DNA from 2 places in the Brevibacillus sp. SAFN-007a genome. Region 2 is predicted to be linked to the other one. Evidence: a T-box and tRNA genes for the amino acid it is inferred to sense, from the RefSeq annotation. Region 2 holds a T-box; the other holds one or more tRNA genes.

Region 1 (14,590 bases), on a different contig from region 2:
GGAAGAAGCGGGATGTAGCGGAGTGGCTCGCGCTTGGCTATCGGCAGGAAGGGGTCATTGACGGCTTTTTTCGCGGAGAAAATGCCTACATGCTCGCAGCGTATACGACAGAGGAACGGGCAACGTCCGCAGCGCCGGAGCTGGCCGAGGAAATTTTGGCGCTGAGTCTGGCCAAAGCGGGCGCAGGGGAAGAAAAGCCGCTGCCGGAAGGGTATCGCATACGGCCGGCAACCGAGGCGGATGCAGGGGAGCTGGCACGGCTGTACAGCCTTGTGTTCGCAACGTATCCAACTCCCATGGATGATCCGTCGTACGTGCGAAAAACAATGCAGGAGGGCACGATCTACTACGTCGTCGAGCAGGCAGGAAACATTGCCTGCGCAGCTTCCGCCGAGGTGTCAAAACGCATGGGCTCGGCAGAAATGACCGACTGTGCCACCCATCCGGATCACGCCGGAAAGGGCCTTCTCCAGCCGCTGTTTCGCGCCTTGGAAAAACGGATGGAGGAGGCAGGGATTTACTATCTCTACACGTTGACACGGGCCCAATCGGCAGGGATGAACGTGACAGCGGCCAAGATGGGCTATGAATACCGGGGGCGGCTCATCAACAACTGTACGATTTTCTCCGGATTCGAAGACATGAACATCTGGGTGAAGCCGCTGCGGCCGACCAGGGAGTCATCCGTCTAGCTGGGAGAAGGAAACAGCTGCAGGTGCAGACGGCGTGCCATAAGCGCCAGTTGAAGCTGCCAGCGTTGATGGGCGTCGTCCAGGCGACAGCCTGTCTTTTCTTCGATCTGGGTCAGGCGGTATTTCAAGGTGTGGCGGTGAATATATAACGTTTGGGAGGTTTGCAGACCGTTCCCGTTTTGGGCCAGGTACACGTCCAGCGTTTCCAGCAGTTGCTGGTTGTACTTGCTGTCGTAACGCATGACAGGCTCCAGAACGGGCTTCCACAGCCTCAGCAGGCTCTGTTCATCGCGGCGGTACGGAAACAGGAACTGGTAGCCTTGCATATCGTGATAGCGCAGTATGGCAGGAGCGCGAGCGAGCAAGGGATAGGCTTGCAGCGCGAACATGGCTTCCTCCGCGGCGCCTGACACGTCTGTCAGTTGATCGCGCGAATCGCTGATGGCGACCTGCAGGGCGGGGGAAGGGTGCAGCCCCTGCCAGCGTGACGTGAACTGCTCCAGCAGTTGCAGGCTGGTCCGGTCATCGGGCAGGACGAACAACAGGCAGTGAGGACGCTCCCGCAGCAGATACGAGCGCTGGTGGCGGTCGCAAAGCCTGCGCATCAGCGTGATGACGCTTTGGTGCAGCTCGCCCAGTCTGTCCGGTTCCGCCGTGTCCACCTTGACGGCTACGACGAAATGCTTGCCCGACAGCGGATATCCGAGCATGCGACAGCGGTTTTCCAACTCTTGCGGGCTCATCGGCTTTCCGTTTAAAAGCTCTTCGACGAAGTCGCCCTTGAGCCGCCATTCCGTCGCGGAAACAGCGCGTTCTTTTACATATTCCAGCGCACACAAGGTGGCGGCGTGCTGGAGCGCCACCTCGTCCAGCTCCTTCCACGCCTCGCGCGGCTTGACCAGACTGAGTGTGCCAAAATGCTCGCGACTGGCGCGGATCGGCACCGTATGCACCTGTTCTGTTGCATCGCCATGGGACCATGCTGTTGTGCAACCGTGCTGCGTCACTTCAAAGCCGAGAGCGTCCAGGAGCGTCACGACGCCACCGGTCAGCTCGGCCAGCTCGGCGGCGATGGCGGGCAGCCCGCCTTTGGACAGGGCTGCGTCAATCATGCGGTTGTGGATCGCCTGCGAGTAGGCGAGCGTCTCGAACTGCCGATTGACGATCGGCTGCAAAATCGCTTTGGTGATGGTGGAAAAATTGATTTCGGTAGGAATTTCGATGAGCGGGAGCTGATAGCGATCGGCCAGCGCCAGAAAGCTTTCAGGAATCTCCCGCAAGTAAAACCCGGTGTGGATCGCGACCCCGCTCAGCTTTTGCTTGGCCAGCGTCGGGATGAACGAGCTTTGCCGCTCCCCGTTTTCCGCGAGTCCGAAGCCGGTTGTAATCAAAAATTCGCCTTCCTGCAGACGGCTGGCGTCCTCCAGCACCTCGACAATCGTCACCCACCGAATCGGATTGTCCAGTCCGCCCGCTCCTGCGACCAATCGCGTCTGCACCATGTCAGGCAGTTGCAGAGCCTCTCTGATCGTAATCGTCACGAGACACACCTCCGGATGGCAACGAATCTTTATACAAAATGTACAAAAGATTGGGTCTCTTCGCCATCTTTTTTTGCCAGCGCGTCGGATGGATGAACAGAACAGGTCGGCTAGGATAAAGGGAGAGAAGAAACGAGGTGGCGACAACCATGAGCAGAAGCTATGTAATCAAACCGGAGTTGGGCAAGACGTATCCGTTCATTTCGCATGGAAAAGGCATTTATTTATACGATACGGACGGCAAGTGCTATATCGACGGCTGTAGCGGGGCTGTGACCGCGAGCATCGGCCACGGGGTGGAAGAAGTGGCGGAAGCGATGTACCAGCAGGCCCAAAAGGTATCGTTTGCGTACCGCTCGCATTTCAGCAGCGACGCTGTGGAGGCGCTGGGGGCGAAGCTGGCCGAATGGGCGCCCGGCTCGTTGAACTGGACGTTTTTTGTCAGCAGCGGTTCCGAAGCGACGGAGACGGCGCAAAAAATCGCGATCCAATACTGGCAGGAAAAAGGCAGACCGACGAAAACCAGGATCATCTCCCGCTGGATGAGCTACCACGGCATCACCATGGGGGCGCTCTCCATGTCCGGGCACGTACTGCGCCGCAAACGCTTCGTCCCGCTTTTGGAGGATTATCCGACGATTACCGGGCCATATCCGTATCGCAGACCAGCCGGCATGTCGCTGGAAGCGTATGCCCTGGAATGCGCGAATGAGCTGGAGCGGGCCATCCTGCGCGTCGGAGCCGAGCAGGTGGCGGCGTTTATCGCCGAGCCGGTCATTGGCGCCTCTGGCGGTGCGGTCGTGCCACCAGACGGCTACTTCCAGCGGATTCGCGAAATTTGCGACCAATACGAAGTGCTGTTCATCGCCGACGAGGTGATGACAGGGGTAGGACGCACCGGAAAAGCGTTTGGAATCGATCACTGGGGCGTCGTGCCTGACCTGATGGCGCTTGGCAAAGGCATGAGCGCCGGCTATACGCCGATGGCGGCCACGATGGTGACGGATGAGATTATCGAGACGATCACCCAGGGAAGCGGTCTGATTATGGCGGGGCACACCTACAGCGCCAATCCGCAGTCGGCTGCCGTCTCGCTCGCGGTATTGCAATACGTCGAGAAGCACGGCCTGATCGAAAAAGCGGCCGAGCAAGGCGCTTACTTGCTGTCTCGCCTGCAGGAGCTGGCAGATGAACTGCCGCTGATCGGAGAGGCGCGCGGACTCGGCATGCTGTGCGGCCTGGAATTTGTCAAAAACAAAGCGACAAAAGAGCCGTTCGCCTTGTCGGAGGGAGTGGCGTCCAAGATCATTGCGAGAGCCTTCGAAAAAGGTCTGCTTCTCTATCCGGCCATCGGTGGAATCGAAGGCGTGGCAGGCGACTCGCTCATCGTAGCTCCGCCGCTGACGATGACAAAAGAGCAGATTGACGAGCTGATCGCCCTCTTGAAAGAGGCGATTGCCAGTGTTCAGCAGGAGCTAAAAGACAAGGCGCTGATTGGCTAGAGGGGGAGAAGAGCGATGGCAAACCGTTTTGATAAAGTGGTGTCCGTCCAGGAGGCGCTCTCCCATTTTCGCGATGGGATGACGCTTCTGGCAGGCGGCTTTGGCGGGGTGGGCAATCCCCCTACGCTGATCCAGGGTATCTTGGATCTGGGGGTGCGCAACTTGACGCTGATTAGCAACGATACGGCGTTTCCGCACATCGGGATCGGCAAGCTGATAACAGAACGACGCGTGAAAAAAGTGATCGCCTCCCACATCGGCTCCAACCCGAACGCAGGGGCGCAAATGACGGCAGGCGAGCTTGAGGTCGAGTTTTGCCCGCAAGGAATTCTCGCCGAGCGGGTGCGGGCAGGCGGCGTCGGGCTGGGCGGGATTCTCTCCGACGTGGGCATCGGCACGATCGCGGAAAAAGGCAAGCAAAAAGTCGTGCTGGACGGAAAAGAGTACCTGCTGGAGACGCCGCTGACGGCGGAAGTGGCAATCGTCCATGCGAAGAAAGCGGATCGTTTCGGCAATCTGGTGTACGATACGAGCGCCCGCAACTTTAACCCGCTTGTGGCGATGGCGGGAGATATTACGATTGTCGAAGCGGACGAAATCGTGGAGGTAGGCGAGTTGGACCCGGAGGAAATCGTCACGCCCGGCGTTTTCGTCCACTACATCGTACAAAGCGAAGGGGTGAACTGGCAATGGGCGTGGGAGAAGTAAACGAGATCGTGAGCTACCGCGAGCGAATCGCGCGCAGGGCGGCGATGGAAGTCGAGGACGGCATGATTATCAATTTGGGGATCGGCATCCCCACGCTGGTGGCCGATTTCATCCCGCCGGACAAACGCGTCCTGTTTCACGCGGAAAACGGCATTTTGGGCACCGGACCAAGCCCGGCCAAAGGGGAAGAAAACCCCATGCTCTGCAATGCGGGCGGGTTTCCGGTTACTCTGGCGCCGGGGGCGTCGTTTTTTGACAGCGCCACGGCCTTTGCGATCATTCGCCGCGGCTTGCTGGACATGACGATTCTCGGCGTCCTCGAAGTGAGTCAAAACGGGGATATCGCCAACTGGATCGTGCCGGGCAAACGCGTGCCGGGAATGGGCGGAGCGATGGAGCTGGCGCAAAAAGCGAAAAAGGTGATGGTCGTCACCACCCACCTCGACAAAAACGGCCGCTCCAAAGTCGTGCGCGAATGTTCGCTTCCGCTGACCGCAAGCAAGGCGGCAGACTGGATCATTACCGACATGGCCGTGATGGAAGTGAAGCCGGACGGTCTGTATTTGCGCGAGGTCATGTATCCGTACAGCGTCGCTGATGTGATTGGGGCAACCGAAGCCGAATTGAAAATCGAGGGAGAAGTGAGCGTATTCCGCTAGGCAAGACGATTCCGCAAAGAACGGGGGAAGAACATGGCGAACTGGCAAGCGTTGATACGAGAGCAGTTGGAAAAAGAGCGGGAAGCTTCCGTCAAGCTGTTGCAGGCATGGGTGCAAAGCCCAAGTGTGCAAGGAGCGGAGGAGCCGATTCAAAAAAGCATCGCCGAGCTGTTGGCCAAAATGGGGTTGGCCGTCGATTTGTGGGTCATGCAGGGGGAGGAGCTGGTTTCCCATCCGTACTTCGTGTCTCCCCGCCAGACGTTTGAGGGCAGCCCGAACGTCGTCGGTGTCTGGAAGGGCGCAGGCGATGGTCGCTCGCTGATTTTGAACGGGCACGTCGACGTCGTTCCTGCCGGCGATTACGCGCAGTGGAGCGACGATCCGTTCAGCGGAAAAGTCAAGGACGGGAAGCTGTACGGCCGAGGCGCAACGGACATGAAGGGCGGGAACCTGTCGTCGCTGCTCGCGATCTCCGTCCTGCAAAAGCTGGGCGTCCGGCTGAAGGGAGACGTCATCTACCAAAGCGTCGTGGAGGAAGAGAGCGGGGGAGCCGGAACGCTCGCTACGATTCTGCGCGGCTACAAGGCAGATGCGGCGCTCATCCCTGAGCCGACCAACATGAAAATTTTCCCGAAACAGCAAGGCTCGATGTGGTTCCGTCTGACGGTCAAGGGGCGTTCTGCTCACGGTGGCACCCGCTACGAAGGGGTGAGCGCCATCGAGAAGAGCATGCTGGTCGTGCAAGCGATCGGCCGCCTGGAAAAAGAGCGCAACGATCGCCTGGACGATCCGCTGTACGCCAAGCTGCCGATCCCGATTCCGATCAACATCGGGGTGATCGAAGGGGGAAAATGGCCGTCGTCCGTCGCCGATCTCGTCAAGCTGGAAGGCAGGATGGGCGTAGCGCCGGGCGAGCAGATGGACGATGCCAAGGCGGAGATGGAAGCGGCCTTGCAGCGGCTGGCCGAGGTCGATCCGTGGTTTGCCGAGCAGCCAGTCGAGCTGGAGTGGTACGGGGCGCGCTGGGTGCCGGGAGATGTCGCGCAAGATCATCCGCTCATGGAGATTTTGCAGGACAAGTTCGCGGCGGTGACTGGCGAGCGCGCAATCGTGGAAGCTTCGCCATGGGGAACGGACGGCGGTTTGCTGACGGCGCTGGCCGACACGCCTGCCATCGTCGTGGGGCCGGGCGTTACACAGGTCGCGCACTATCGGGACGAATACATCGTGCTGGATGACGTGTTCCGCTGCGCGGAGATTTTTGCGCTGACCATGCTGGACTGGTGCGGCGTTGCAGAAGGGCCAGCGAAGTAGGCGAGCGGGTAGCGGGCAGCTTCCCTGGAACGGCTTGTTTTCGGCTTAGGGTTCGAGTGTTTTTTGTGCGAAAAATGAAAAAGTTTCTCCTCCGCACAAGGAAGCGCGATCTGCGCTGGAGAATGATTGGAGAGGTTGCGCAAAGTCCAATCGTTGAGGAACGGAGGAGATGGCGGTGAAAAGAGCGTGTTATATCGGGGGAAAATGGGTGCCGATGGCAGACCATGCCCCGTTGTATTCGCCCTGTACGGGCCAGGTGATTGCCCATGTTCCCCAGGCCGACGCGCAGGCAGTAGAACGGGCGATTGCGGCAGCCGAGGAAGCGACGACGACGATGCGGCGGATGCCTGCTTACCAGCGGGCGGCTATTCTGGAGAAAATCGCCCTGCTGCTGGACGAACGGATGGAGGAGGCGGCCCGGATTGTCGCGCTTGAGGCGGGAAAACCGATCCGGACGGCGCGCGGGGAAGTGATCCGCACCGTGCAGACGTATCGGTTTGCAGCAGAAGAAGCCAAGCGGCTGCACGGAGAAACGATCCCGCTCGACGCCGCAATCGGCGGAGAAGGTCGCCTGGCCTACACGGTCCGCGAGCCGTTGGGCGTCGTCGGGGCGATTACGCCGTTTCCTTTTCCGCTCAATCTGGTGGCGCACAAGGTCGGACCCGCGCTCGCCGCTGGCAATGCCGTGGTACTGAAGCCTGCTTCCCAGACGCCGCTCAGTGCGCTGTTTCTCGCCGAACTGGCAGAACAGGCGGGACTTCCGGCCGGGGCGTTGAACGTCGTCACAGGCAGCGCGGGCGTCGTGGGCGAAACGCTGGTGACAGACCCGAGAGTTCGCGCCTTGACCTTCACGGGAAGTCCGGCGGTCGGGATCGACATTCGCAACCGCGCGGGCCTGAAAAAAGTGATTTTGGAGCTGGGAGCAAACGCTGCGGTCATCGTCGATTCCGACGCGCAACTGGACGAGGTAATCCCGCGCTGCCTGTTTGGCGCGTTTGCCTATTCCGGTCAGGTCTGCACGTCGGTTCAGCGCATGTACGTCGCAGACCGCTTGTACGACGAGTTTCTCAGCCGCTTTGTGGCGCAGACGAAGGCGCTCTGCGGCGGCGACTCGCTTGAGGAGCACGTCGATTTTTCCGCAATGATTCATCCGCGAGAGACCGAGCGGGTACTGGAATGGATTGGCGAGGCGGTGCAACAGGGAGCGCGGCTTGCCTGTGGCGGCGAAGTGGTGGAACGGATGCTGCTGCCGACCGTATTGACCCATGTGCCGCCGGAAGCGAAAATTTCTCGCGAGGAAGTGCTGGGTCCGGTCGTGCTCATTCATCCGGTCGCGTCCATGCAAGAGGCGATTCGGCTGGTCAATGATTCGCGCTACGGTTTGCAGGCAGGGGTGTATACAAATAATCTGGCCTCTGCGCTGGAAGCGGCGGATGAACTGCGGGTTGGCGGCGTCATCATCAACGACATTCCCACTTTTCGGGTCGATCATATGCCGTATGGGGGCGTCAAGGAAAGCGGTCTGGGAAGAGAAGGGGTCAAATATGCCACTGACGAGCTGAGCGAGCTGAAGCTCGTGGTGGTCAAGCGCTGAGTCAGCCCGGCGGCCTCGTTTGGAGGCGCTTGCAAGTACGCTTGGGGCTGTGCTATAGTGGATTTGAATGAAGTAGCAACGCGGAGGGATACCGAAGTGGTCATAACGGGGCGGTCTTGAAAACCGTTAGAGTGCAAGCTCACGCGGGTTCGAATCCTGCTCCCTCCGCCATCTTTTGTCAAGCAGTCTATAAGCGAAGCGGGCACGATCTCTTTTTTGCGGAAGAGGTCTTTTTCTTTTTCAACAGGAAACGGCCAAAAGTCGGGTCCAACAGCACATGACGGCTGCTGGACAGACCAGCCGTTTTTTTCCTGAAAATCCAGAAGAACCAATATCGAAGCTTGGCGCGAGATGAGATATGCTGAACACAAGGACTCGACTGTTTCTTGGGGCCTGCGGCAGCTTCAATAAGGCAGAAGGGGCTGCCGCTTTTTTTATGCGATAAAAAATCAGAAAATAAACAGTAGAGAGAAAATTGCGATATAATAAAAGGAAACGAGGTTGAGGGAGGGGATCATGATGAACGAAGCCCAGCGAGCCAGAAGAAATACGCTTGGTGACATCCTGCGAAGAAGTCGAATGCGTTACCCGGACAAGATCGCCTTGCAGTTCGAAGAGGAAGCGCTTACATACGGTGAACTGGACCAGCTTGTCAATCAGGCGACTCACACCTTCCTCGCCCATGGTCTGCAAAAAGGCGAGAGAGTGGCGGTGCTGTCCAGAAACTCGATGGACTTTGTCATTCTCAATTTCGCGCTGGCCAAAGCGGGGCTGATTCTGGTGCCGATCAACTTCATGCTGACGACTGACGATGTGGCGTTTATTCTGGGGCATGCCGAGGTGAGCGCCTGCTTTGTGGCGCCGGAGTTTCTCGCCGTGGCGCAAGCGGCCATCGGCCAGGCCAAGCTTTCGCCGAAGCTGCTGTCGCTTATCTCCAGACCGGCGAAGCCGGAAGGGGAGTGGGTGCCGTTTCGCACGTTGATTCAGGATGCGCGCACGGACGAGCCGGAGCAGGAGCTTTTCGACGACGATGTCGCCCACATTTTGTACACGAGCGGTACGGAGTCGCGGCCAAAAGGGGTCATGCTGACGCACGGCAGCATTTTGTCCGAGTACGTGAGCACGATTATTGACGGGAACATGTCCCACGACGACGTGGCGATCCACGCGCTTCCGTTGTTCCACAGCGCACAGCTGCACTGCTTCCTCGGCCCCTATATTTATTTGGGCGGTACCGGCATTATTTTGGAGCAGGCGACTCCCGGCCTGATGCTGGAAATGGTCGAGACGCATAAGGCGACGCAGCTGTTTTGTCCGCCGACGGTTTGGATTGCCTTGCTGCGCTCGCCCGATTTTGCCTCCCGCGATCTTTCCTCCCTCCAAAAGTGTTACTACGGAGCGGCGATTATGCCTGTGGAAGTGCTGAAGGAGCTGGGGACGCGTCTGCCGAACGCACAGTTCTACAACTTTTACGGACAGACAGAGGTAGCCCCGCTGGCGACCGTGTTGCCGCCGAGAGACCAGATCCGCAAAGCAGGCTCGGCAGGCAAGCCGGCGCTGAACGTGGAGACAAAGATTGTCGATGAGGAGGGCATCGAGGTGCCAAGAGGCAGCATCGGTGAGATTGTGCACCGGACCAGCCACGCCATGATCGGCTACTTCCGCGACGAAGAGAAGACGCGCGCTGCCTTCCAGGGAGGCTGGTTTCACAGCGGTGATCTGGGGATCATGGACGAGGAAGGGTACATCACGGTCGTTGACCGCAAAAAGGACATGATTAAATCGGGGGGCGAAAACGTAGCGAGCAGGGAAGTGGAAGAGTTGATCTATCAGCATCCAAGCGTATCGGAAGTGGCCGTAATCGGCATTCCGCACCCGTACTGGATCGAGGCGGTAACGGCGGTCGTGGTGCCGAAGGAGGGCGAGACCGTGACGTCAGAGGAACTGCTTGCATTTTGCAAGGAACGGCTCGCCCCGTTCAAAGCGCCGAAGTACGTCTTTATCACCGACACCCTGCCGCGCAACCCTAGCGGGAAAATACTAAAACGCGAACTGCGCCTTCGCTACGACACGCTTCCGACCACCTAGCTGAAAAACCCGCCCGACCCCGGATGAACCGGTTCGTCGAGCGGGTTTTTCCTGTTTATCCTACTTCACATGGGAGACCGTTGGATGGTCAGGGCTGATGGCTGCGAAGCGATAGCCTTTTGCCTGTAAAAAGGCGATGACTTCCGGAAGGGCTTGTGCAGTAGGCGATTTGGTGCTGGCATCGTGCATCAGCACGACAATTTCTTTCTGCGATTTCACCTGCTGCTTGATGTTGGCGAGCGCCTGTTGGGCCGTGTAATGGTTGCTGCGGGCGTCTCCGTTGGTGACATTCCAGTCGATGAACGTATAGCCTTTCTTGTTCGCTTCGGCTTTAATGGCGCTCATGACTGTTTTTTGGTTGTTGTACCGTTTCGGATCCTGGTATTTGAGACTGACGGTATTGGTGCTGCCGCCCGGATAGCGGAACAGCACGGGCTTCGTCCCGATCGCTTTTTCAATCAGCTGGTTGCCTTTTTCCAAGTCGGCGAAAAAGGCCTCGGTGCTTTTGTAAACCACCTGGTAATCGTGCGAGTACGTATGTCCGCCGATGGCGTGGCCTTCTGCAACCGCCCGTTTCAGGATCGCTTCGTTTCCGGGGACATGCCTGCCCACGATAAAGAAGGTGGCTTTCACCTGGTATTTTTTCAGCGTATCGAGTATATGCGGCGTGACAGGTGAAGGACCGTCGTCAAACGTCAAGTAAGCGATTTTCTCGCCCGGCTTCGGCGCTGGCGAAGCTGGCGGCTTGGGAGCCGGAGCAGTCGTGCCAGGCGGTTGGGTAGTCCCGGGCTTGGGAGCCGGAGCGGTCGTGCCGGGCGGCTGGGCAGTCCCGGGCTTGGGAGCCGGAGCGGTCGTGCCGGGCGGCTGGGCAGTCCCGGGCTTGGGAGCCGGAGCGGCCGTGCCGGGCGGCTGGGCAGTCCCGGGCTTGGGAGCCGGAGTAGCCGTGCCGGGCGGTTGGGCAGTTCCGGGCTTGGGAGCCGGAGTAGCCGTGTCAGGCGGTTGGGCAGTTCCGGGCTTGGGAGCCGGAGTAGCCGTGTCAGGCGGTTGGGCAGTTCCGGGCTTGGGAGCTGGAGTAGCCGTGTCAGGCGTCTGCGTTGTTCCGGGCACCGCAGGCTGGCTGTGGATAGCTGCGACAGGAACGAACGGTACGTCGTTATAGATCAAAAAGCGTTTGCGCAGCTCCGTGAATTTGTTCAGGGCGTCTGCATAGGAGTCAACGATTTCGTGCGGGCTCTTCCCTTGCGCAAGCAGCTGGCCGATTTTGTTGGTGCCCATCATCTGCTCGAACAGTGTCATTTCCTTGTCTGTGCCGAGCGGTACGGGAAACGGCTGGAGCTGTCTCGCATAGGCGAGCGCGTACATCCCGGTTTGGACCGGACGGAAGCTGCGCGGGTCGTAAATATGCAGCCGTACGCCGCCTGCCTTCTCCTTTTTCTCCGGGAGAAACAATACGCCAGGCAGCAAGCTTCCGTTCATGAGATCGGCGTATTGCACAGAATCGATGCCTTCTGCGCCCACCCAGGTGAAATAGTCTCTCGGGGTAACAGGCGTGCCTGCCCCAAGTCCTGTTGCCATATAGCCATAGACAGAAGTCAGATCAGGAAGGGGCGGGGAGGGCGGAACCCAGTTCAGCCCGGTTTCCGGGTAGAGCATCGTCCGGGTGTAGCCTTGCATCGGAACAACGTACAGGTCAACGCCAATGGAACGGTTGAAAAACAGAGCCAACTCGCCGATGGTCATTCCATGAGCCAAAGGCAGCTCGTCTACGCCGATGGAGGACTGATACGGCTTTTCCAACACGGGCCCTTCCACGATGGTGCCGCCTAGCGGATTGGGACGGTCAAGGATGATGACTTGCTTTCCCTGCTCCTTGGCAGCCGTCATGGCGTATTGCAGCGCCGATAGGTAGGGAGAGGTTCGAGCGCCTATGTCTTGCAAATCGACGAGAAGCGTATCAACCTGCCGCCACATGTCCGCAGTCGGCTGACGGGTCGGGTCATCCAGGCTGAAAACCGGAATGCCGTACACCGGGTGAAGGAACGTATCGGTGTGCGTTCCCCCTTGCGCCCTGCCATCCAACCCGTACGGGGGAGCGAACAAGGCGGTGAGGGTGACGGAGCGATCCCGGCGCAAAAGGTCGATCGTGCTCGTTCCCTGACTGTTGACGCCGGTTTGATTGGTCAGCAATCCGACTTTTTTCCCCTCGATGAGTGGATGAAAGCGGTCGAACAGCACGTCGCTACCCAATTGAATGGCAGCGGTGTTGGCAGAGCTGCCCCCAGGGGGAAGCAAGGTCAAGATGAGTGCCAGAATCAGGAAGGGAATCAACTTTTTCATCAGCATTGCCTCTTTCGAAGAAAAGTACTGTCGTTTCTTGTTCATTGTAACGGTTTTTGCCAGCAATTTGGTTGTATTTTTGTAACAATTTGAAATTGGGTCTAAAGGCAGAGGAACCCCGTACTTTTCTAACCGATTTCCAGCTGATTCCTGCTTGTCCAAGCGGCTTGCTTCCTTCTACAATGACAGTGCGATCCTGGCAGGCCATTGCAGGAATGGCTTGAAACGGCCCCAAGCCTATAGTAGATTAGGAATCGTGTGAATCTTATTCGGAAACGGAGTGAACCTTTTTGCTGAAAAAACTCGCATCATTCGTGCTGGCACTTGCTTTGGTGCCGATGGCCGCCTTCTCTGCCGCGGCAGCGCCCGTCGCTGCGCAGACGGCTGTCAAGGTGACGTACAATAAAAAAGCGATTGTATTTCCCGATCAAAAGCCTTTGATCCGCGACAGCCGGACATTGGTGCCGATTCGTCCCATTGCGGAAACATTGGGCTTCCAAGTCGACTGGAACGAAAAAACGAGAACCGTGACGATTGACAAAGGAAACGACAATATCCGCCTGGTCATCTCGCAAAAAATTGCCAAGCGCAATGGACAAACCATCCATCTGGATGTGCCTGCGCAAATCGTCAACCAGCGCACCGTCGTGCCTGTACGCTTCATTGCCGAGGCGCTGAACTACAAGGTCGACTGGGACCCGGCTACGCAAACGGTTTTGATTGCGGATCAAGCCGCTTCGAACCCAAATGGGACAGAAGGAAAACCTCAGGAGCAGACCAAGCCTGCGGAAGAGGGCAAACAGCAGGATACGGTGAGTCTGATCGACAAGGAAAGCGTCCGAGGCCAATATTTTCTCTTGTCGCCAATGGGGATCTATAAAGTAGCAGGGAAAGTAGACCCGAAGGCAGAGGTTGTCGTGGAATTGGAAGGAACCTCCTATTCTGTCGATGTGAACGCAGACGGAACCTTTGAGTTTTTCCAAACGACGCACGATGGCATTCGCCAGTTCACGGTGAAGGCAGAAGTAGCCGGTAAAGCGGATACGTTTGAAGGCGAATTCCAGCCCGTAAACTAAGCCAGCCACTTCCTGAGTAAGAACACCTCCCGCGCACCACACTATGCGCAAGGAGGTGTTTTTTGTTGAAGCGAATAGGTGTAAGCGTATGCGCGTCGATTTTGCTTGTCGGTCTGATGACAGGCTGCTCGCCAAACAAAGAACAAGGCACCGAGGATCGCAACGGAAGCCCGGCCAAATTCGATGCGTACGGGATTAATGTTCGCAATGACAACGTAGGAAGGGACAAAGGTCCCGCCGCGATGATGAGCCAGAAAATGGTCCATAACCGCGAGCCGCATCTCGTCGCCCTGCTGGAGCGGCATGCGGAAAGGTTGCCGGGCGTAGTCGATATCAAGGTGCTGGCATACAAGGACAATCTGCTGGTCGGTGTATGGCCAACAGATACGCCAAAACCCGATGAAGTCAATCCCCGTCCGTCGATCCCGTATACCCCTGGAAAAATCATTCGCAACGACAATGGCCATACAGATGCGCTGCAAAAGCGCGTGGTCGACCGTCTGCGCAGCAGGTTGCAGAGCGAGTCGCGTTTCAATCTGATGTACGTGTCCACAAACAAGGCGATATACGATCGTCTGGCCGATATGCACCAGCGCATCCTTCGCGGCGAGGAAGTCAGCAACGAGGAGTTCCAGGTGCTGGTCAATGACATCGGCTATACAGTGAAAGGCTACAATCTCGTCGATTGACAAAAGACCACCTGGATGCCCGGGTGGGCTTTTTGTCGAGCGGGGCATGTGGCAGGAGTTTTGCCGAAAATGGGGAAAATAGTCTGGAAGAGTAGGTGAACGGCAAGGAGTGCAACCGATGAGTCAATTCCAGGTACCCATTTCCAAAATCACTCTTCCTTCGCACAAGCCTTACGTGCTGCGGCGTCCTGCGCTGGCGAGGAAGCTGCGGCTCCTGGCGCATGCCCAGCTCTGTCTGATCCACGCCGGAGCGGGCTACGGCAAAACCACATCCTTTGCCACGTTTTTGCACGATGAAGCGCGTCCTGCCTCCTGGTATTTGATTGCCGAGGAAGATGCGACTGTAGGCGATTTTTTACGGTGTCTTCTGGCGAGCATCCGGCGTGTGGT
Region 2 (14,590 bases):
GGGCTCGATTGGTGCGATGAAAGCGGGCAGCAAGGATCGTTACTTCCAGGAGAACGAGCAAAAGCTTGTTCCAGAAGGCATCGAGGGCCGTGTTCCGTACAAAGGGCCTTTGGCTGATGTGACCTACCAGTTGATTGGCGGTTTGCGTGCAGGAATGGGCTACTGTGGAGCCAAAACGATTGAAGATCTGATTCAGAACTCCCAATTTGTCCGCATCACTGGTGCCGGTTTGCGCGAAAGCCATCCGCACGATGTGCAAATTACGAAGGAATCGCCAAACTACTCGATCTCATAGGGTAAAAAGAACTACCCCCCTTTCTCTCCAGAAAGGGGGGTTTAGTTTACCAAATGGGTAGTGGCAAAAAAAATTGATACAAATCATAGTGAACGTGCACGATTCTCATGAGCCTATTTGGACTTCAATGCGATCGTAATGGTATGTTAAACTTACACTTGGTGCGCCATTACCTTTTGAACTAATGACAGAAACTGGAGAGTGAGAAGAAACAATGAAGCGAACTACTTGGACAAAACGACTGACAGGTTTTATCCTTTCTGTCGCTATGTTTGCTACCGGAATGGGAGGAGCAGCGACAAAGGTGGAAGCAGCACCTGCAGCTGATCTGCAACTGGCAGCTAAATCAGCCATTCTGGTAGAGGCATCAACAGGAAAAATATTGTACAGCATGAATCCAGATGCCCCGCTGCCTCCTGCCAGCATGAGCAAGATGATGGCCGAATACCTCGTGTTGGAAGCGATCAAGGAGAAAAAAATCAGTTGGGATGAGAAGGTACCTGTTAGTGAATATGCCTTCTATGTAGCAAGAATCTCCGATACCTCCGGAGTGTACCTGAATCTCGGGGAGTCCTTTACGGTCAGAGAGCTGTACAATGCCATGGCTGTCGTTTCTGCCAACGATGCAACGGTACTGCTTGCTGAAAAGATCGCAGGCAGTGAAGCGAACTTCGTGCAGATGATGAACAAGAAGGCTGCCGAGTTTGGGATGAAAAATACCTCCTTCGTCACATCCAGTGGCTTGCCAGCGAATGAACTGGGGCCGTACTCCATCAAGACCGACCAAGTGGAAAATCTGATGTCCGCCCGTGATTCTGCCATCCTTGCCAGAAATCTGATTCGCGATTTCCCGGAAGCGTTGGAAGTATCGAAGATCCCGCGTTTTACCTTCCGTCCCGGTTCGAAAAATGAATTAAAAATGGCGAATAACAACTGGATGTTGCCTGACCTACCCAATTACTATCCGGGTGTAGATGGATTAAAAACGGGTTATACACAAGCAGCAGGCAATTGCTTTACGGGTACGGCCGTTCGCGATAACATGCGATTGATTTCGGTTGTGATGGGAACAGACAGCAAAACAAAACGCTTTGTGGAAACCAAAAAGCTTTATGACTATGGATTCAGTAATTTCAAACTAACGAAGCAATTGGATAAAAATGTTTCGGTGAAAGGGTTTGAAACCGCACCTGTAACGAACGGAGTAGAACTCAGCGTACCCGCCGTAACAGCCACCGAAGTGAACGTGCTGACCAAAATCGGAGCAGAAACCAAATTCACGCCGACCGTCACGTATCAAGACTTGACCGCCCCAATCAAGCAAGGTCAGGTCATCGGGAAACTTGTCCTGAAAGAAGAAGGCGCCAAAGACACCGACTACTTGCAGCCGGAAGACGCAGCGAAAGCAGGCGCAGATCTGGTCGCCAGCCAGGAAGTCGAAGAAGCCAGCTGGATTCGCTTGTTCTTCCGCAGCATCATTCAATTTTTTGGAAATTTGTTCAGTAGCGGAACAGGAAATTAAATAACGGTTGTTTTCCCCCTCCTCTATCGTTTACAATGACGGTAACAAGGAACCATAACAGAGCATAACAGTTACGGTTCTGACTTCATGATGTAGGGGGAATTTTCACATGGTACAAGTAGGAACGTCCCGCGTAAAAAAAGGTATGGCTGAAATGCAAAAAGGCGGCGTCATCATGGACGTCGTGAACGCCGAGCAGGCAAAAATTGCGGAAGCTGCCGGTGCCGTAGCTGTCATGGCTTTGGAGCGCGTACCTTCTGACATTCGTGCAGCTGGTGGAGTCGCTCGTATGGCTGATCTGAGCATTGTGGAGGAAGTACTGAACGCTGTTTCGATCCCTGTTATGGCAAAAGCTCGTATCGGACACTTTGTCGAAGCGCGCGTGCTGGAAGCGATGGGTGTCGATTACCTGGACGAGAGTGAAGTGTTGACTCCGGCCGATGATCTGTACCATATCAACAAAAAGGAATTTACTGTGCCGTTCGTATGTGGCGCGCGCGATCTGGGGGAAGCGCTTCGCCGTATCGGTGAAGGGGCATCGATGATCCGTACCAAGGGTGAGCCAGGAACCGGAAACATCGTAGAAGCCGTTCGCCATATGCGCACGATGATGGCGCAAATCCGCAAAGTTCAAGCGATGTCCTACGATGAGCTGATGGCAGAAGCGAAAAACCTCGGTGCTCCTTACGAACTGCTGGAACAAGTACACAAAACCGGCAAGCTGCCTGTAGTGAACTTCGCGGCGGGTGGCGTAGCGACTCCGGCGGATGCGGCGCTGATGATGCAGCTCGGTGCGGACGGCGTGTTTGTCGGTTCCGGTATTTTCAAATCGGAAAATCCGGAGAAATTCGCTCGCGCGATCGTAGAAGCGACTACGCACTATACCGACTACGAACTGATTGCTCGCGTATCCAAAGGTCTGGGAAGCGCCATGACCGGAATCGAGATTTCCAAAATTCGCGAAGCGGACCGCATGCAAGAGCGCGGCTGGTAAGGTGAACAGGATGAAAATCGGTGTACTCGCTTTGCAAGGGGCGGTAAGAGAACACCTGCACATGCTGGAAGAGGCAGGGGCGACAGCCGTTCCCGTAAAAAAAGTGGAAGAATTGGACGATCTCGACGGATTGGTTCTCCCTGGCGGAGAAAGCACGACGATCAGCAAGCTGATGGACAAGTACGGATTCATGGAGGCGCTCCGCGCGTTCGGAAATGCAGGGAAGCCGATCTTCGGTACATGCGCGGGCGCGATTCTTTTGGCAAAAGAGATCCAGGGGCAAGATGACTGCCATCTCGGGTTGATGAACATCAAGGTGGAACGCAATGCCTTCGGCCGCCAAAAGGATAGCTTCGAGGTAACGATGCCTGTCGCTGGCGTCGGTGCCGATTACCCGGCAGTCTTTATCCGGGCGCCCTATATCGTAGAAGTCGGAGCAAGCGCAGAGGTGCTGGCCAAGTACGAAGAAAAAATCGTGGTAGCACGAGACGGACACTACCTGGCAGCGGCCTTTCACCCGGAATTGACGGAAGATGCAAGATTGCACAAATACTTCCTCGACATGGTGAAGGAATACCGAAGCTGACAAAAGCAACGCTTGCGAAAAGATCGGCACTCCTCATGCCGGTCTTTTCTTTTTGGGGACAAGATGATGGCGGAGCGGCCTTTACATACGTATAGAACCTGTAGTACAGTTAACAATAGAAGTATGCAAGAATGAGAATGCGATGACGAGAACAAGTACTTCACATCAACCTGGTGTAGAGAGTCGGTGGTAGGTGCAAACCGATCCGGTATGTGAGGGAATCCATCTCGGAGCGGCAAAGGAATGAACTTTGCCCGGTACCGTCCCGTTATGACGGATGGAGTGGATAGATGCGCCAGGTCGGGCATGTATCAACGAGGGTGGCAACGCGGGTACACAACACTCGTCCCTTATGAGGGGACGGGTGTTTTTTGCATTTTATTACGGATTCGGAGGGGTTCGAACATGTTGGACGTAAAAGTATTGCGTCAGGATTTGGAAGAAGTAAAACGCCGTTTGGCGCATCGCAATGAAGATATTTCGGCGCTGGATCAATTTGCAGAGGTGGATGAAAAGCGCCGCCACGTGATTCAGGAAGCAGAGGCGCTAAAAAATAAACGGAACACCGTATCGGAACAAGTAGCGGTGTTGAAGCGCAACAAAGAGAACGCCGACCACCTGATTGCGGAAATGAAGGAAGTAAATGAGCGGATCAAGACATTGGACGAAGAGCTTCGCCAGCTGGATGAGCAGCTGGAATTGATTTTGCTGAGCTTGCCTAACCTGCCGCACGAGAGCACACCCATTGGCACAACGGAAGACGACAACGTTGTGGCGTGGACCTGGGGCGAGCCGCGCCATTTTGGCTTCGAGGCAAAGCCGCATTGGGAGTTGGCGGGCCAGGCAGGGATTCTCGATTTTGAGACGGCCGCAAAGGTAACGGGAAGCCGCTTTGTCTTTTACAAAGGGCTGGGGGCTCGTTTGGAGCGCGCATTGATGAACTTCATGATGGACTTGCATGCCAACGAGCACGGATACGAGGAAGTAATCCCGCCGTATATTGTCAATCGTGCAAGCATGACCGGAACCGGGCAATTGCCGAAGTTCGAGGAAGATGCTTTCAAGCTGGAGGGACCGGACTATTTCCTGATCCCTACCGCGGAGGTGCCTGTCACCAACATGCACCGCGATGAAATCATGGATGGAGCCGATTTGCCGCGTTACTATGCCGCTTTTAGTGCTTGTTTCCGCTCGGAAGCAGGGTCGGCAGGTCGCGATACACGCGGTCTGATCCGCCAGCACCAATTCAACAAAGTGGAACTGGTGAAATTCGTCAAACCGGAAGATTCCTACGAGGAACTGGATAAACTGGTGAAGGACGCAGAGAAGGTGCTCCAACTGCTTGGACTTCCTTACCGCGTCATGAGCATGTGCACAGGGGATCTCGGATTTACGGCCGCGAAAAAATTCGACCTGGAGGTATGGATGCCAAGCTCGAATACGTATCGCGAAATCTCGTCTTGCTCCAACTTCGAAGACTTCCAGGCTCGTCGCGCCAATATTCGTTTCCGCCGCGACACGAAATCGAAGCCGGAATTCGTGCATACATTAAACGGCTCTGGTCTGGCCATCGGCCGTACCGTAGCGGCTATTTTGGAAAACTACCAGGAGGAAGACGGCAGCATCACCATTCCGGAAGTGCTGCGTCCATATATGGGTGGCGTAGCAAAAATCGCGCCGAAATAAGCGCCGGAAAAAAACGCATAAAGACGGCAGCCTTTGATCGAAACCGGGTCAGGGGCTGCTTTCTTTTTGCCCGGGAAAGCCGTGAAAGCAAAGCGTAGCAGGCAGCTTGGAAAGTGTGTTCTAATACAGTTATAATTTTTAGAAAATTGTGTTGCACTGTACCAATCTCTGTTATATAATAAAAACAAATCACAGGAACAATGTTTTAATACAGATAAGGAGGGAATGAAAATGGACTGCTATCGTTGTGAAGGTAACGGGGAACAAAATTGCCCAAGGTGCGGAGGCATTGGTAATGATGACCACGGGGTGTCTTGCCATCATTGCCTGGGAGATGGACATGTGAGCTGCAGTCATTGCAGTGGCAGCGGATATCAGGATTAGACCATTTTTTTTGTACCATCTGTACTATAATAATTCGACAAAATTCTATCTGTACCATAATAACTCAATGCTATCAAGGAAGGTGAACCGTTTTGACTGCGATTCCAACAAACCCGTATCCGCTGGAAATCCAGATCACCGGCGAGATGCGCTCCGGCTTCGAGGATATTCTCACGCCGGAAGCCATTCAGTTCGTCATCAAGCTGGAACAAGCATTTGGCGACAGGAGGCGGCAGTTGCTTGCCGATCGCAAGGAGCGCCAATGGAAAATAGATGCCGGTCAACTGCCCGACTTTTTGCCGGAAACAGCCGACATTCGCAACGGAGATTGGACAGTGGCTCCTCTTCCACCTGATCTGCTGGATCGCAGAGTGGAAATCACCGGGCCTGCTGGCGACCGCAAAATGGTTATCAACGCGCTCAATTCGGGCGCGCGTATCTTCATGGCAGACTTTGAAGATGCGAACTCGCCTACCTGGGAGAATACCATTCAGGGTCAGATCAACATGAAGGACGCCGTTCGCCGCAACATATCGTACACCAGCCCGGAAGGAAAGCACTACACCCTCCATGAGAAGACGGCGGTGTTGATCGTACGGCCGCGTGGCTGGCATCTCGATGAAAAACACATCCTTCTCGATCAAAAGCCGATTTCCGCCAGCCTGTTCGACTTTGGTCTCTACTTTTACCACAATGTCGATGCCTTGCTGGCCAACAAGACAGCCCCGTATTTTTATTTGCCGAAGCTGGAAAGCCATCTGGAAGCGCGCCTCTGGAACGACGTGTTTGTGTTTGCGCAGGAGGAGCTGAATATTCCGCGCGGCACGATTCGGGCGACGGTTCTGATCGAGACGATTCTCGCTGCCTTTGAGATGGATGAGATTTTGTATGAGCTGCGGGAGCATAGCGCAGGACTGAATTGCGGGCGTTGGGATTACATTTTCAGCTACATTAAAAAGCTGCGGAATCAGCCGGACGTCATCACGCCTGACCGGGCGCAAGTGACGATGACCGTTCCGTTTATGAAAGCCTACACCACTTTGGCGGTGAAGACGTGCCATAAGCGCCAGGCGCCTTGCATCGGCGGGATGGCGGCACAAATTCCGGTGAAAAACGACCCGGTCAAAAACGAGGAAGCGCTCGCCAAAGTACGCGCTGACAAGGAGCGGGAAGCCTACGACGGACACGACGGTACGTGGGTAGCCCATCCCGCCCTGGTGCCGGTGGCGATGGAAGTGTTCAACCGTTTGATGAGGGAGCCGAACCAAATCTGGTATAAACGCGAGGACGTGCAGGTATCGGCAAGCGATCTGCTGGCTGTACCAGAGGGCGTCATCACAGAAGAAGGCGTGCGCACCAACATCAGCGTAGGCTTGCAGTACATCGAAGCGTGGCTGCGCGGGTATGGCGCAGTGCCGATCCACAATTTGATGGAGGATGCGGCGACCGCGGAAATTTCCCGGGCTCAGGTGTGGCACTGGATTCGCCATCGACAAGGTGTGCTCCAGGATGGCCGCAAGATCACCGAGGGTCTGGTCAAGCAATGGCTGAGCGAGGAATTGCAGGCATTGAAACAAGCGATTGGCCAGGAACGTTATGAAAACAGCAAATTTCAGGTTGCCGGCGAGCTGTTCCTGAGGCTGGTGACGGAGGACGACTTCGAGGATTTTCTGACTGTACCGGGCTATCGCTATCTATAAAACCATCATATAAAAACGAGTGGGGGAAAAGAAAATGAGCAAACAAACAAAGCAGGAAGCGATTCAACAGATTGAGCAAAGCTGGAACAGCGAGCGTTTCAAGGGGATTACCCGGACGTATTCGGCTGAGGACGTGTACCGCCTGCGCGGGTCTGTCCAAATCGAGCATACGTTGGCTCGACTGGGGGCGGAGCGGCTGTGGAATCTGCTGCATACCGAGCATCATATCAAAGCGTTGGGGGCTTTGACCGGGAATCAGGCGATCCAGCAGGTAAAAGCAGGGCTGAAGGCGATTTACTTGAGCGGCTGGCAAGTGGCGGCGGATGCAAACCTCTCCGGTCAAATGTATCCCGATCAAAGCCTCTACCCGGCAAACAGCGTCCCCCACGTCGTAAAAAGAATCAATCAGGCCTTGCAACGAGCCGACCAGATCGACCAATCCGAGGGCGGCACCGATACGTACTGGTTTGCTCCGATTGTCGCTGACGCGGAAGCGGGCTTTGGCGGGCCTCTGAACGTATTTGAATTGATGAAAAGCATGATCGAAGCGGGAGCCGCCGGTGTGCATTTTGAAGACCAGCTCGCTTCCGAGAAAAAATGCGGCCACATGGGCGGGAAAGTGCTGATCCCGACGCAGGCTGCTGTCCGCAACCTGATCTCAGCCCGCTTGGCTGCTGATGTCATGGGCGTTCCGACGATCATCGTAGCGCGTACAGACGCAAACGGCGCCTTCCTGATTACGAGCGATGTCGATCCGCAAGACCAGCCGTTCCTCACTGGCGAGCGGACTCCTGAAGGCTTTTTCCGCCTGCGCGGCGGCCTGGACGCGGCTATTGCCCGCGGACTCGCTTACGCTCCATACGCAGACCTGATCTGGTGCGAAACGTCCGAGCCAAACCTGGAGGAAGCACGTCGCTTTGCGGAAGCCATCCATGCCCAATATCCCGGCAAGCTGCTGGCGTACAACTGCTCCCCGTCCTTCAACTGGAAGAAGAAGCTCGACGAGCAAACGATCGCTCGCTTCCAGGAGGAATTGGGAGAGATGGGCTACAAGTTCCAGTTCGTCACACTTGCAGGCTTCCACGCCCTGAACTACGGCATGTTCGAGCTGGCACGCGGCTACCGCGATCGCGGAATGGCGGCTTACTCCGAATTGCAGCAGGCCGAATTCGCGAGCGAGGTTTACGGCTATACAGCAACTCGCCATCAGCGCGAGGTGGGTACCGGCTATTTCGATGAGGTAGCGCAAGTGATCGCTGGCGGAAATTCTTCGACCACAGCTTTGACCGGGTCGACAGAAGAAGAGCAGTTCGCGCACAACTAAATAGCGGTACACAACGGCGGACTAGGGGGATGAGCCTCCTAGTCCTTCATTTGCCAAATGACGTGATTCTTTTTATAATGGGAAGAGAAAAATTGATGTCCCCGTAGCTCAGCAGGATAGAGCAACGGTTTCCTAAACTGTAGGTCGGAGGTTCGAATCCTCTCGGGGACGCCATACAAAAAAGCCTTGAGTCACCAAGGCTTTTTCTTTTTTTATGGGTACCTTGATGACCAACCGTTTCCCTTTTCAAGTGAGGGGGACTGTGGTTTCAATCGGCATGAAACTGCTGGTCTAATTGCCTGGCTTATAAATAACTGTGTGATCTCCTGGATGGATATTACCCACATAATCACCCAAATACTCGCGGGGGAGATCAAATAGATAATCATATCGTTTGGAGGCAAAAAATGATTCGAGTAGTAAATGTACGGGGATTTGAAAACAACAATATTGTTCCGTCCATGATAGGTCTAGAAGATCGTATAGTTTTCCTGGTGTACAAAAACATTCAACACGAAGATATGTACTTCGATAAGCTTGTGAAATACCATGTACATTTCAATGAATTTGAAGAGTGGTTTTTTCCGAAGCCGGTTGGCATTACAAGTAATCACGTAAGCGATCATCATTTTATGTACTATGCCTCAACAGAATGGGACAATCATGAAGTACGGGTAGAATTTTATAACTTCGATTGTGATACCTTTACGAACAGATTTATTTGTTCAATCAATCTCGCGGATAAAAATGGATCGCATCTTGGAAATTCAACGATAGCCCATATGGAATTATATGGTATGGATGAGCGCTATTGCATTGTCGCGTTGCCAAAGATGAGTGATGATGCTAACACCTCATCTTTTTTTCAAGTATTCCTATTGGATAGTGTCGAAAAGAGGCTGTATCCGATACCGGATATGGTGGGGGATCATGAGTTGTTTTCCCGATTCGATCAGCTGTATATACAAGAATGTAACGGCGATGCCTATCTTTTTTTGAAAACGGGAAGATTCACTGTATCAGAAAAAAGAAGAGCTTATCAAGTGCGTAAGAACCAAAATCATTGTGACAGGAGTTTAGAAGCAAAGGAGAGCATCATTTGCCTGGAAATAAAGCAGTTTATTACTAGGGTAAAAAAATCGGTGCCAATTGGAGTCGACTCGATCCTGGATTCATGTATGAACGAAAGTGCTTTCTCTTTGATGATTTCCCATGGTCCTATTTTTTATTGCAGATACAATTTCGACCTTCATAACACGGAAATGATTGAGATTGATTCTGGACAAATCTGCAAGAAAACTACCATAGAAGGGGTAGAAAATAGAGTAAAACAATCAGATGGGAACTACTTTCTGATTAAGGAACAGGGGGAGAAACAGAGGCTCATCGATTTGGAGAACGAAAACACCATTTTTATTACTTCGCCTGACGAAAGAATATTGGAGGGAAATTCCCAGTGTGTTATTACCAAAAAATTTAGAACTAATGAAATTTTATATTACAGTTTATTAGATGACTCTTCAATAAAGCTAGGAACTGGCTTTGCGGATTTTGATCCATGTAAAAATGAACTCATCATCTTCCATGAATAGATTGGCTGTCAACGCCGACTTAATTTTGACCCACCCGTCGATTTTTGTTGGTTAGGTAGAAGAGGGGGAGCCGTAGGCTCCAGTCCTCATTTTTTTCACTGAGTCGGTAACTGTTCCCTCTAATATTGACGATGTGGGAATGGTGTAAGAGCCGATCCAGAATAGTTGTAGCAAGTATCGGATCGCCCATCAGTTCCCCCCATTCACCGATACTCTTGTGGATTGTCAACAGTAAATCAGACAACTTTTTAAGGTCTGTATGGCGATACTGAACAAGCGTCATATAGCCTAATGTTCCAGGAATACGATGCTTGTTAAAACCGTTCACGTAATCGTATAATTCCAACTCCAGGTGACGAAGACTTTGGAAGTTCATCTGGTTCACAAACTCTGTTTTCATGACCTTGTAGGTGTCAGCCACAGCGTTGTCGTACGGACAGCTTTTCATACTTAGGGATTGGCCGATTTCAAACGTCTCCAAAAGCGCATCCATCTTTTGATTCTTGAACTCGCTGCCACAGTCGGTATGAAACCATTCAATCTGGCGTAAATCGCCTTGTACCGTCGCAAAAGCGCGGGAAATCCGTGCAGTGTCCTTGTTTGGACCCGCACAAGGAGCCTGTTGTTTGAGCCTGCTTGATCTAGCGGTCTAAAGCGGAGGCTGTGAGGTCATATTCCGCCACAATCGCCGCTCTGCATTTCCTATTTTCTTCTAATTTTTTCTTTTTAAACAATTCGTTATAGACGACAAAAGGGAGGGGAAAGTTGTGAGCTTAACGAAAAATTCGAAGAATGTGGAAATGATTAATTACAGTAGGTGGTGTAGTCAGATGAAGAGGGAAAAATATGAAGTGCCAGTGTCAAAGAATGTGAGAAAAGTGAGGAATGATGTACCTGATTGAATGGAGGTGATTGTTTGGCAAGCTCTTTTATTCGGATTTAAAGGTGTTCCTTTTAAGGGCGCGATTTGTTTCTGGTAAAAGGCTTATAATTGGCACATGGATCACATGGATCTAATGAAGGTTGCAATGCTATTTTCGTTTCGCAACTAATCTCCAAATACTTCGTCTATTATCATGCTGAAATTAGAAAGGATATTTATCATGAAAAAATGGAATTACATATTAGCAGGTGTTCTTGGCTTTACTCTTATTTTTGGAGGAACATCAGTTTTTGCTAAAAGTTTAATGGAGAAAATCTCAGCACGGTTTGCGAACATAAAATTAATTGTTAACGGACAGACGATTAGCACGAAAGCTGAACCGTTTATTTATAACGGAAACGTATATGCTCCTGTAGCAACTGTAGCCAATATGCTCGGGATCAAGCAGGAGTGGGATAACAAGACTCCTGCGGTTCGTTTTACAGACCCCAATGCAACATTGACTAGCACTACTTCAGCGTCAACGGACACCCCGCTTGGACAAGGCTTACATCTTATCTGGAATCCTGGGAATACAGTAGTGCTTGAAGATCGAATGCACGGCATTAAACTTCCTATTCCTGCTCCAGCAGAATTAGAGGGAAAAAGTTCGGGGGTGCTTTCGCTCACTCCCGCACTCGCTGAACTGGACTACTTCAGCAATGATGGCAAGTATGAAATTTATGTATTCCATTATGGAAACGGAAGTGAGGTTTTCTTACAACTCCTTCAATATGAAACAGGGAAACTTACATCGCTGGGAGAGATCAAAGTAGGTGATGCTCCCAATCGCGTGTTTGGCTTATACAGTGGGGGACAAAATACCATATATGTGCAGACTTTTGATACAGACGGGGAGTTAAACAGCACGACCCTGTACAACTGGGATTATGAGAATAAGAAGATCAAAAAAGGTACAGGAATAACAGCAGAATAAGTCATTTAGCAATATCAATTCGTGTAAGGTAATTGGTATGAACTTAGAATTTTGCTAGTCACAGTTATAGCTCTATAAAGTATCAAGAGTTTATTGGCGCTGATCCATTGAAGCGGTCCTTCCACGCAAAAACCCCTGTCGTCCAGGGGTTTTCGTCTGTACGCCCGGCATGGGCGTCATTTCTAGGGGGAGTCTCGAACAGGGGGTGGCGAACATCTACCGTGAGCCAAGCGCAAACGGTGCCGATCGCACGGACAGGCACGCAAGCGATTCGTCCGCTCCTGCATGCTTAGGCTTGAAGAGAACGCTTCCCGGTTCTCTAGCTGTCTTCCTGCGGCTCGTTATGCCTGGATTTCCATTTGACAAATTCGATATGCCGCTTGATTTCCGTCAGTTCTTCTTCCGTTAACCCGTCAATGTCCAAAAAGGGAGTGGGTGTTTCCCGCACAGATGCTTGCCGCCAAAATGGCGTCGGGTTATCTGTTCTTCCATGAAGGTAATCGGTCGATACGTCAAACAGGTCGGCGACTTTGGATATCAACTGAGAATCCACGCCTTTCTTTTCGCCCGATTCAATTCGCGACAAAACCGTGTTGTGAATGCCGAGCTTTTCAGCTAATTGGATTTGTGACCACTGCCTTTGCTCGCGTAGCCATTTTATCCTTTGACCGACTATGGACATCGTGAAACCACCTTTTTCGTTTTGGCACTATCATTCTAACAATTTTCCATAACGGAAAAAACAAGATTGCTAAAACGACAAAGAATGTGTTGACTTTGCTGAAATTGAAACGATATCATGTAACTATAAATATTTGCCATTTCTGCAAAGGAAGAGGGAAGCTGAATATGGAACGTCTGAACCTCTCATTCATCGCAAAACGAAGAAGTGAGTGCAAGCTCACGCTGCAGGAAATGGCGGAGTCACTCGGTTTTCGTAATGCTTCCACATACCTGAAATACGAGAAGGGAGAATACGACTTTAAGGCGAACCATCTGCCGATTTTGGCAAAGAAGCTGAAGTGCGGGCTGCATGAGCTTTTTATGAGTTTGTTTTTGTTGTTTTAGCAAAGGGAGGATATCAGATAAGGGGTGGATGGAATTGGAGGCGTGGGAGGCGAACAGGAGACAGCTGGAGCTATGGAAAAAAACATTATCCTACGAAATCGAGATGATGGCGCCATACAGCGAATCGGCATGCGCAGGATTTTTGGATCGTCTCATGCGGTTTGAAACCGAGCTGGAGCAACAAGCGCTGTTCCCGTCAGAACGGGCGCTCGTTGGCTCCAATGCCCGGCATTTTTAGGGAAGCAGCGTCCTTTTTCCGGGTATCAGGCAGGCAAAGCCAAGCTTCTCAATTGAACGAAGGACACTATGCCCATACGCAAAGGCCCGGTGCGGCAGATTGCCGATACCGGGCTATTTGACGATCTTCACGCCGTTTCGCAAGTGGTAAACGGCGGACGGGATGATTTTGGCTGATGATGCGACCGGGCAGAAGGAATTCCGCCTGCTTGTCCAGAAATACGTCATCCGATCAGCGAAGAACCCAAACAAAGCGGGCGGATGCGTCCAAAGCAATCCGCCTGCACGCTTTGTTCAAGGAAGAAGCATGCTCTTCATCACTTGGTGAATTTGTCGGCAATCGTCGATGCACAAAAGGAGTTCGGTTTGATTTCCGCCCGGAAGTGGTTGGTCTCTGCTAGACTCAAAAGCGATTGGATAAACTTACGGGTAGGGCCATTCCTGCCGATGTCAAAGTGCAAACGTATGGGGGTATCGAGCTGATGATCGCGCAAATATTGGCGCACCTCTGTAGCCAGACCTACCGCATACAGGGCCTCTTGAAAAATACGTTGCTGCAAGGATGAATAGCGCCGTTCCTGAAACTTGTGGTAAAAGAAGGTCCCGCCGTGTCCGGGGTGAATCACCGTGATGACCAAGGCGAAAAAGGTCCCGCGACTTTTTAGCTGGGAATCGGCTCCCACAATAATTTCAAACGGTCCCTTCATCGAGGAGATAGTTTGTTCAATGTGGGAAAACACGTCTTCTTTGGCCAGCTGACCTATCGTCGGACTGTGAAAACGATCAAACAACGTGTTTGCAGAGGTTAAGCCCACTCGCATCCCTCCAGTATAGAGGCAATCTGTAAAAGGCAAACATTTTCCGTACATCATTAATGTATGTAATCTCACAGAGAGTATGTGAACAGGTATGGACAAAAACTTCGCGAAACAGCATTTTAACCAGCATGCTGAATACGTCAACAAAGGAGTTTTCCCCATCGTGATGGAAGCAAGCAAACACGAAGCATACATGAGAGCGGCTATGGAAGAAGCGCAAAAAGCGGCTGCGATCGGTGAAGTGCCGATTGGCGCTGTCATCGTCCGCGACGGGGAAATTGTCGGACGCGGCTACAATTTGCGGGAAACGCAAAAAGATCCTACGCTGCACGCGGAAATGATTGCGATTCGCGAGGCCAGTGAACGGCTGGGCGGCTGGCGGCTGATCGGCTGCACGCTGTATGTCACACTGGAGCCGTGCCCGATGTGCGCCGGGGCGATCGTGCAAAGCCGCATCGAGCAGGTGGTGTACGGCGCACGCGATCCCAAGGCGGGGTGTGCCGGGACATTGATGAATCTGCTGGC

The links. A T-box is a leader RNA that pairs with one kind of tRNA and senses whether it is charged. The one in region 2 lies ahead of serS (serine--tRNA ligase), so its partner is inferred to be a tRNA-Ser.
Region 1: it has a tRNA-Ser gene. The T-box ahead of serS (serine--tRNA ligase) is inferred to sense a tRNA for this amino acid. The anticodon was not compared.

Annotation. Positions count from the first base shown of each region.
Region 1 is NZ_JBQCKK010000001.1:297,479-312,068, forward strand. It holds gene ablB (putative beta-lysine N-acetyltransferase) at 1-692, shown strand, start outside; gene ACTHO6_RS01505 (PucR family transcriptional regulator) at 689-2,233, opposite strand; gene ACTHO6_RS01510 (aspartate aminotransferase family protein) at 2,383-3,735, shown strand; gene ACTHO6_RS01515 (3-oxoacid CoA-transferase subunit A) at 3,751-4,443, shown strand; gene ACTHO6_RS01520 (3-oxoacid CoA-transferase subunit B) at 4,425-5,102, shown strand; gene ACTHO6_RS01525 (peptidase) at 5,136-6,416, shown strand; gene ACTHO6_RS01530 (aldehyde dehydrogenase family protein) at 6,592-8,010, shown strand; tRNA gene ACTHO6_RS01535 (tRNA-Ser) at 8,093-8,181, shown strand; gene ACTHO6_RS01540 (acyl-CoA synthetase) at 8,530-10,098, shown strand; gene ACTHO6_RS01545 (exo-beta-N-acetylmuramidase NamZ domain-containing protein) at 10,159-12,435, opposite strand; gene ACTHO6_RS01550 (copper amine oxidase N-terminal domain-containing protein) at 12,726-13,511, shown strand; gene ACTHO6_RS01555 (sporulation protein) at 13,577-14,200, shown strand; gene ACTHO6_RS01560 (BTAD domain-containing putative transcriptional regulator) at 14,319-14,590, shown strand, end outside.
Region 2 is NZ_JBQCKK010000015.1:2,548-17,137, forward strand. It holds gene guaB (IMP dehydrogenase) at 1-295, shown strand, start outside; gene ACTHO6_RS15415 (D-alanyl-D-alanine carboxypeptidase family protein) at 510-1,817, shown strand; gene pdxS (pyridoxal 5'-phosphate synthase lyase subunit PdxS) at 1,927-2,811, shown strand; gene pdxT (pyridoxal 5'-phosphate synthase glutaminase subunit PdxT) at 2,822-3,397, shown strand; T-box leader at 3,531-3,751, shown strand; gene serS (serine--tRNA ligase) at 3,803-5,083, shown strand; gene aceB (malate synthase A) at 5,560-7,167, shown strand; gene aceA (isocitrate lyase) at 7,202-8,491, shown strand; tRNA gene ACTHO6_RS15445 (tRNA-Arg) at 8,589-8,665, shown strand; gene ACTHO6_RS15450 (hypothetical protein) at 8,899-10,083, shown strand; partial or broken gene ACTHO6_RS15455 (ATP-binding protein) at 10,135-10,318, opposite strand; partial or broken gene ACTHO6_RS15460 (IS3 family transposase) at 10,346-10,576, opposite strand; gene ACTHO6_RS15465 (stalk domain-containing protein) at 11,187-11,942, shown strand; gene ACTHO6_RS15470 (helix-turn-helix domain-containing protein) at 12,262-12,624, opposite strand; gene ACTHO6_RS15475 (helix-turn-helix domain-containing protein) at 12,792-13,010, shown strand; gene ACTHO6_RS15480 (hypothetical protein) at 13,039-13,248, shown strand; gene ACTHO6_RS15485 (ribonuclease H-like YkuK family protein) at 13,565-14,062, opposite strand; gene tadA (tRNA adenosine(34) deaminase TadA) at 14,232-14,590, shown strand, end outside.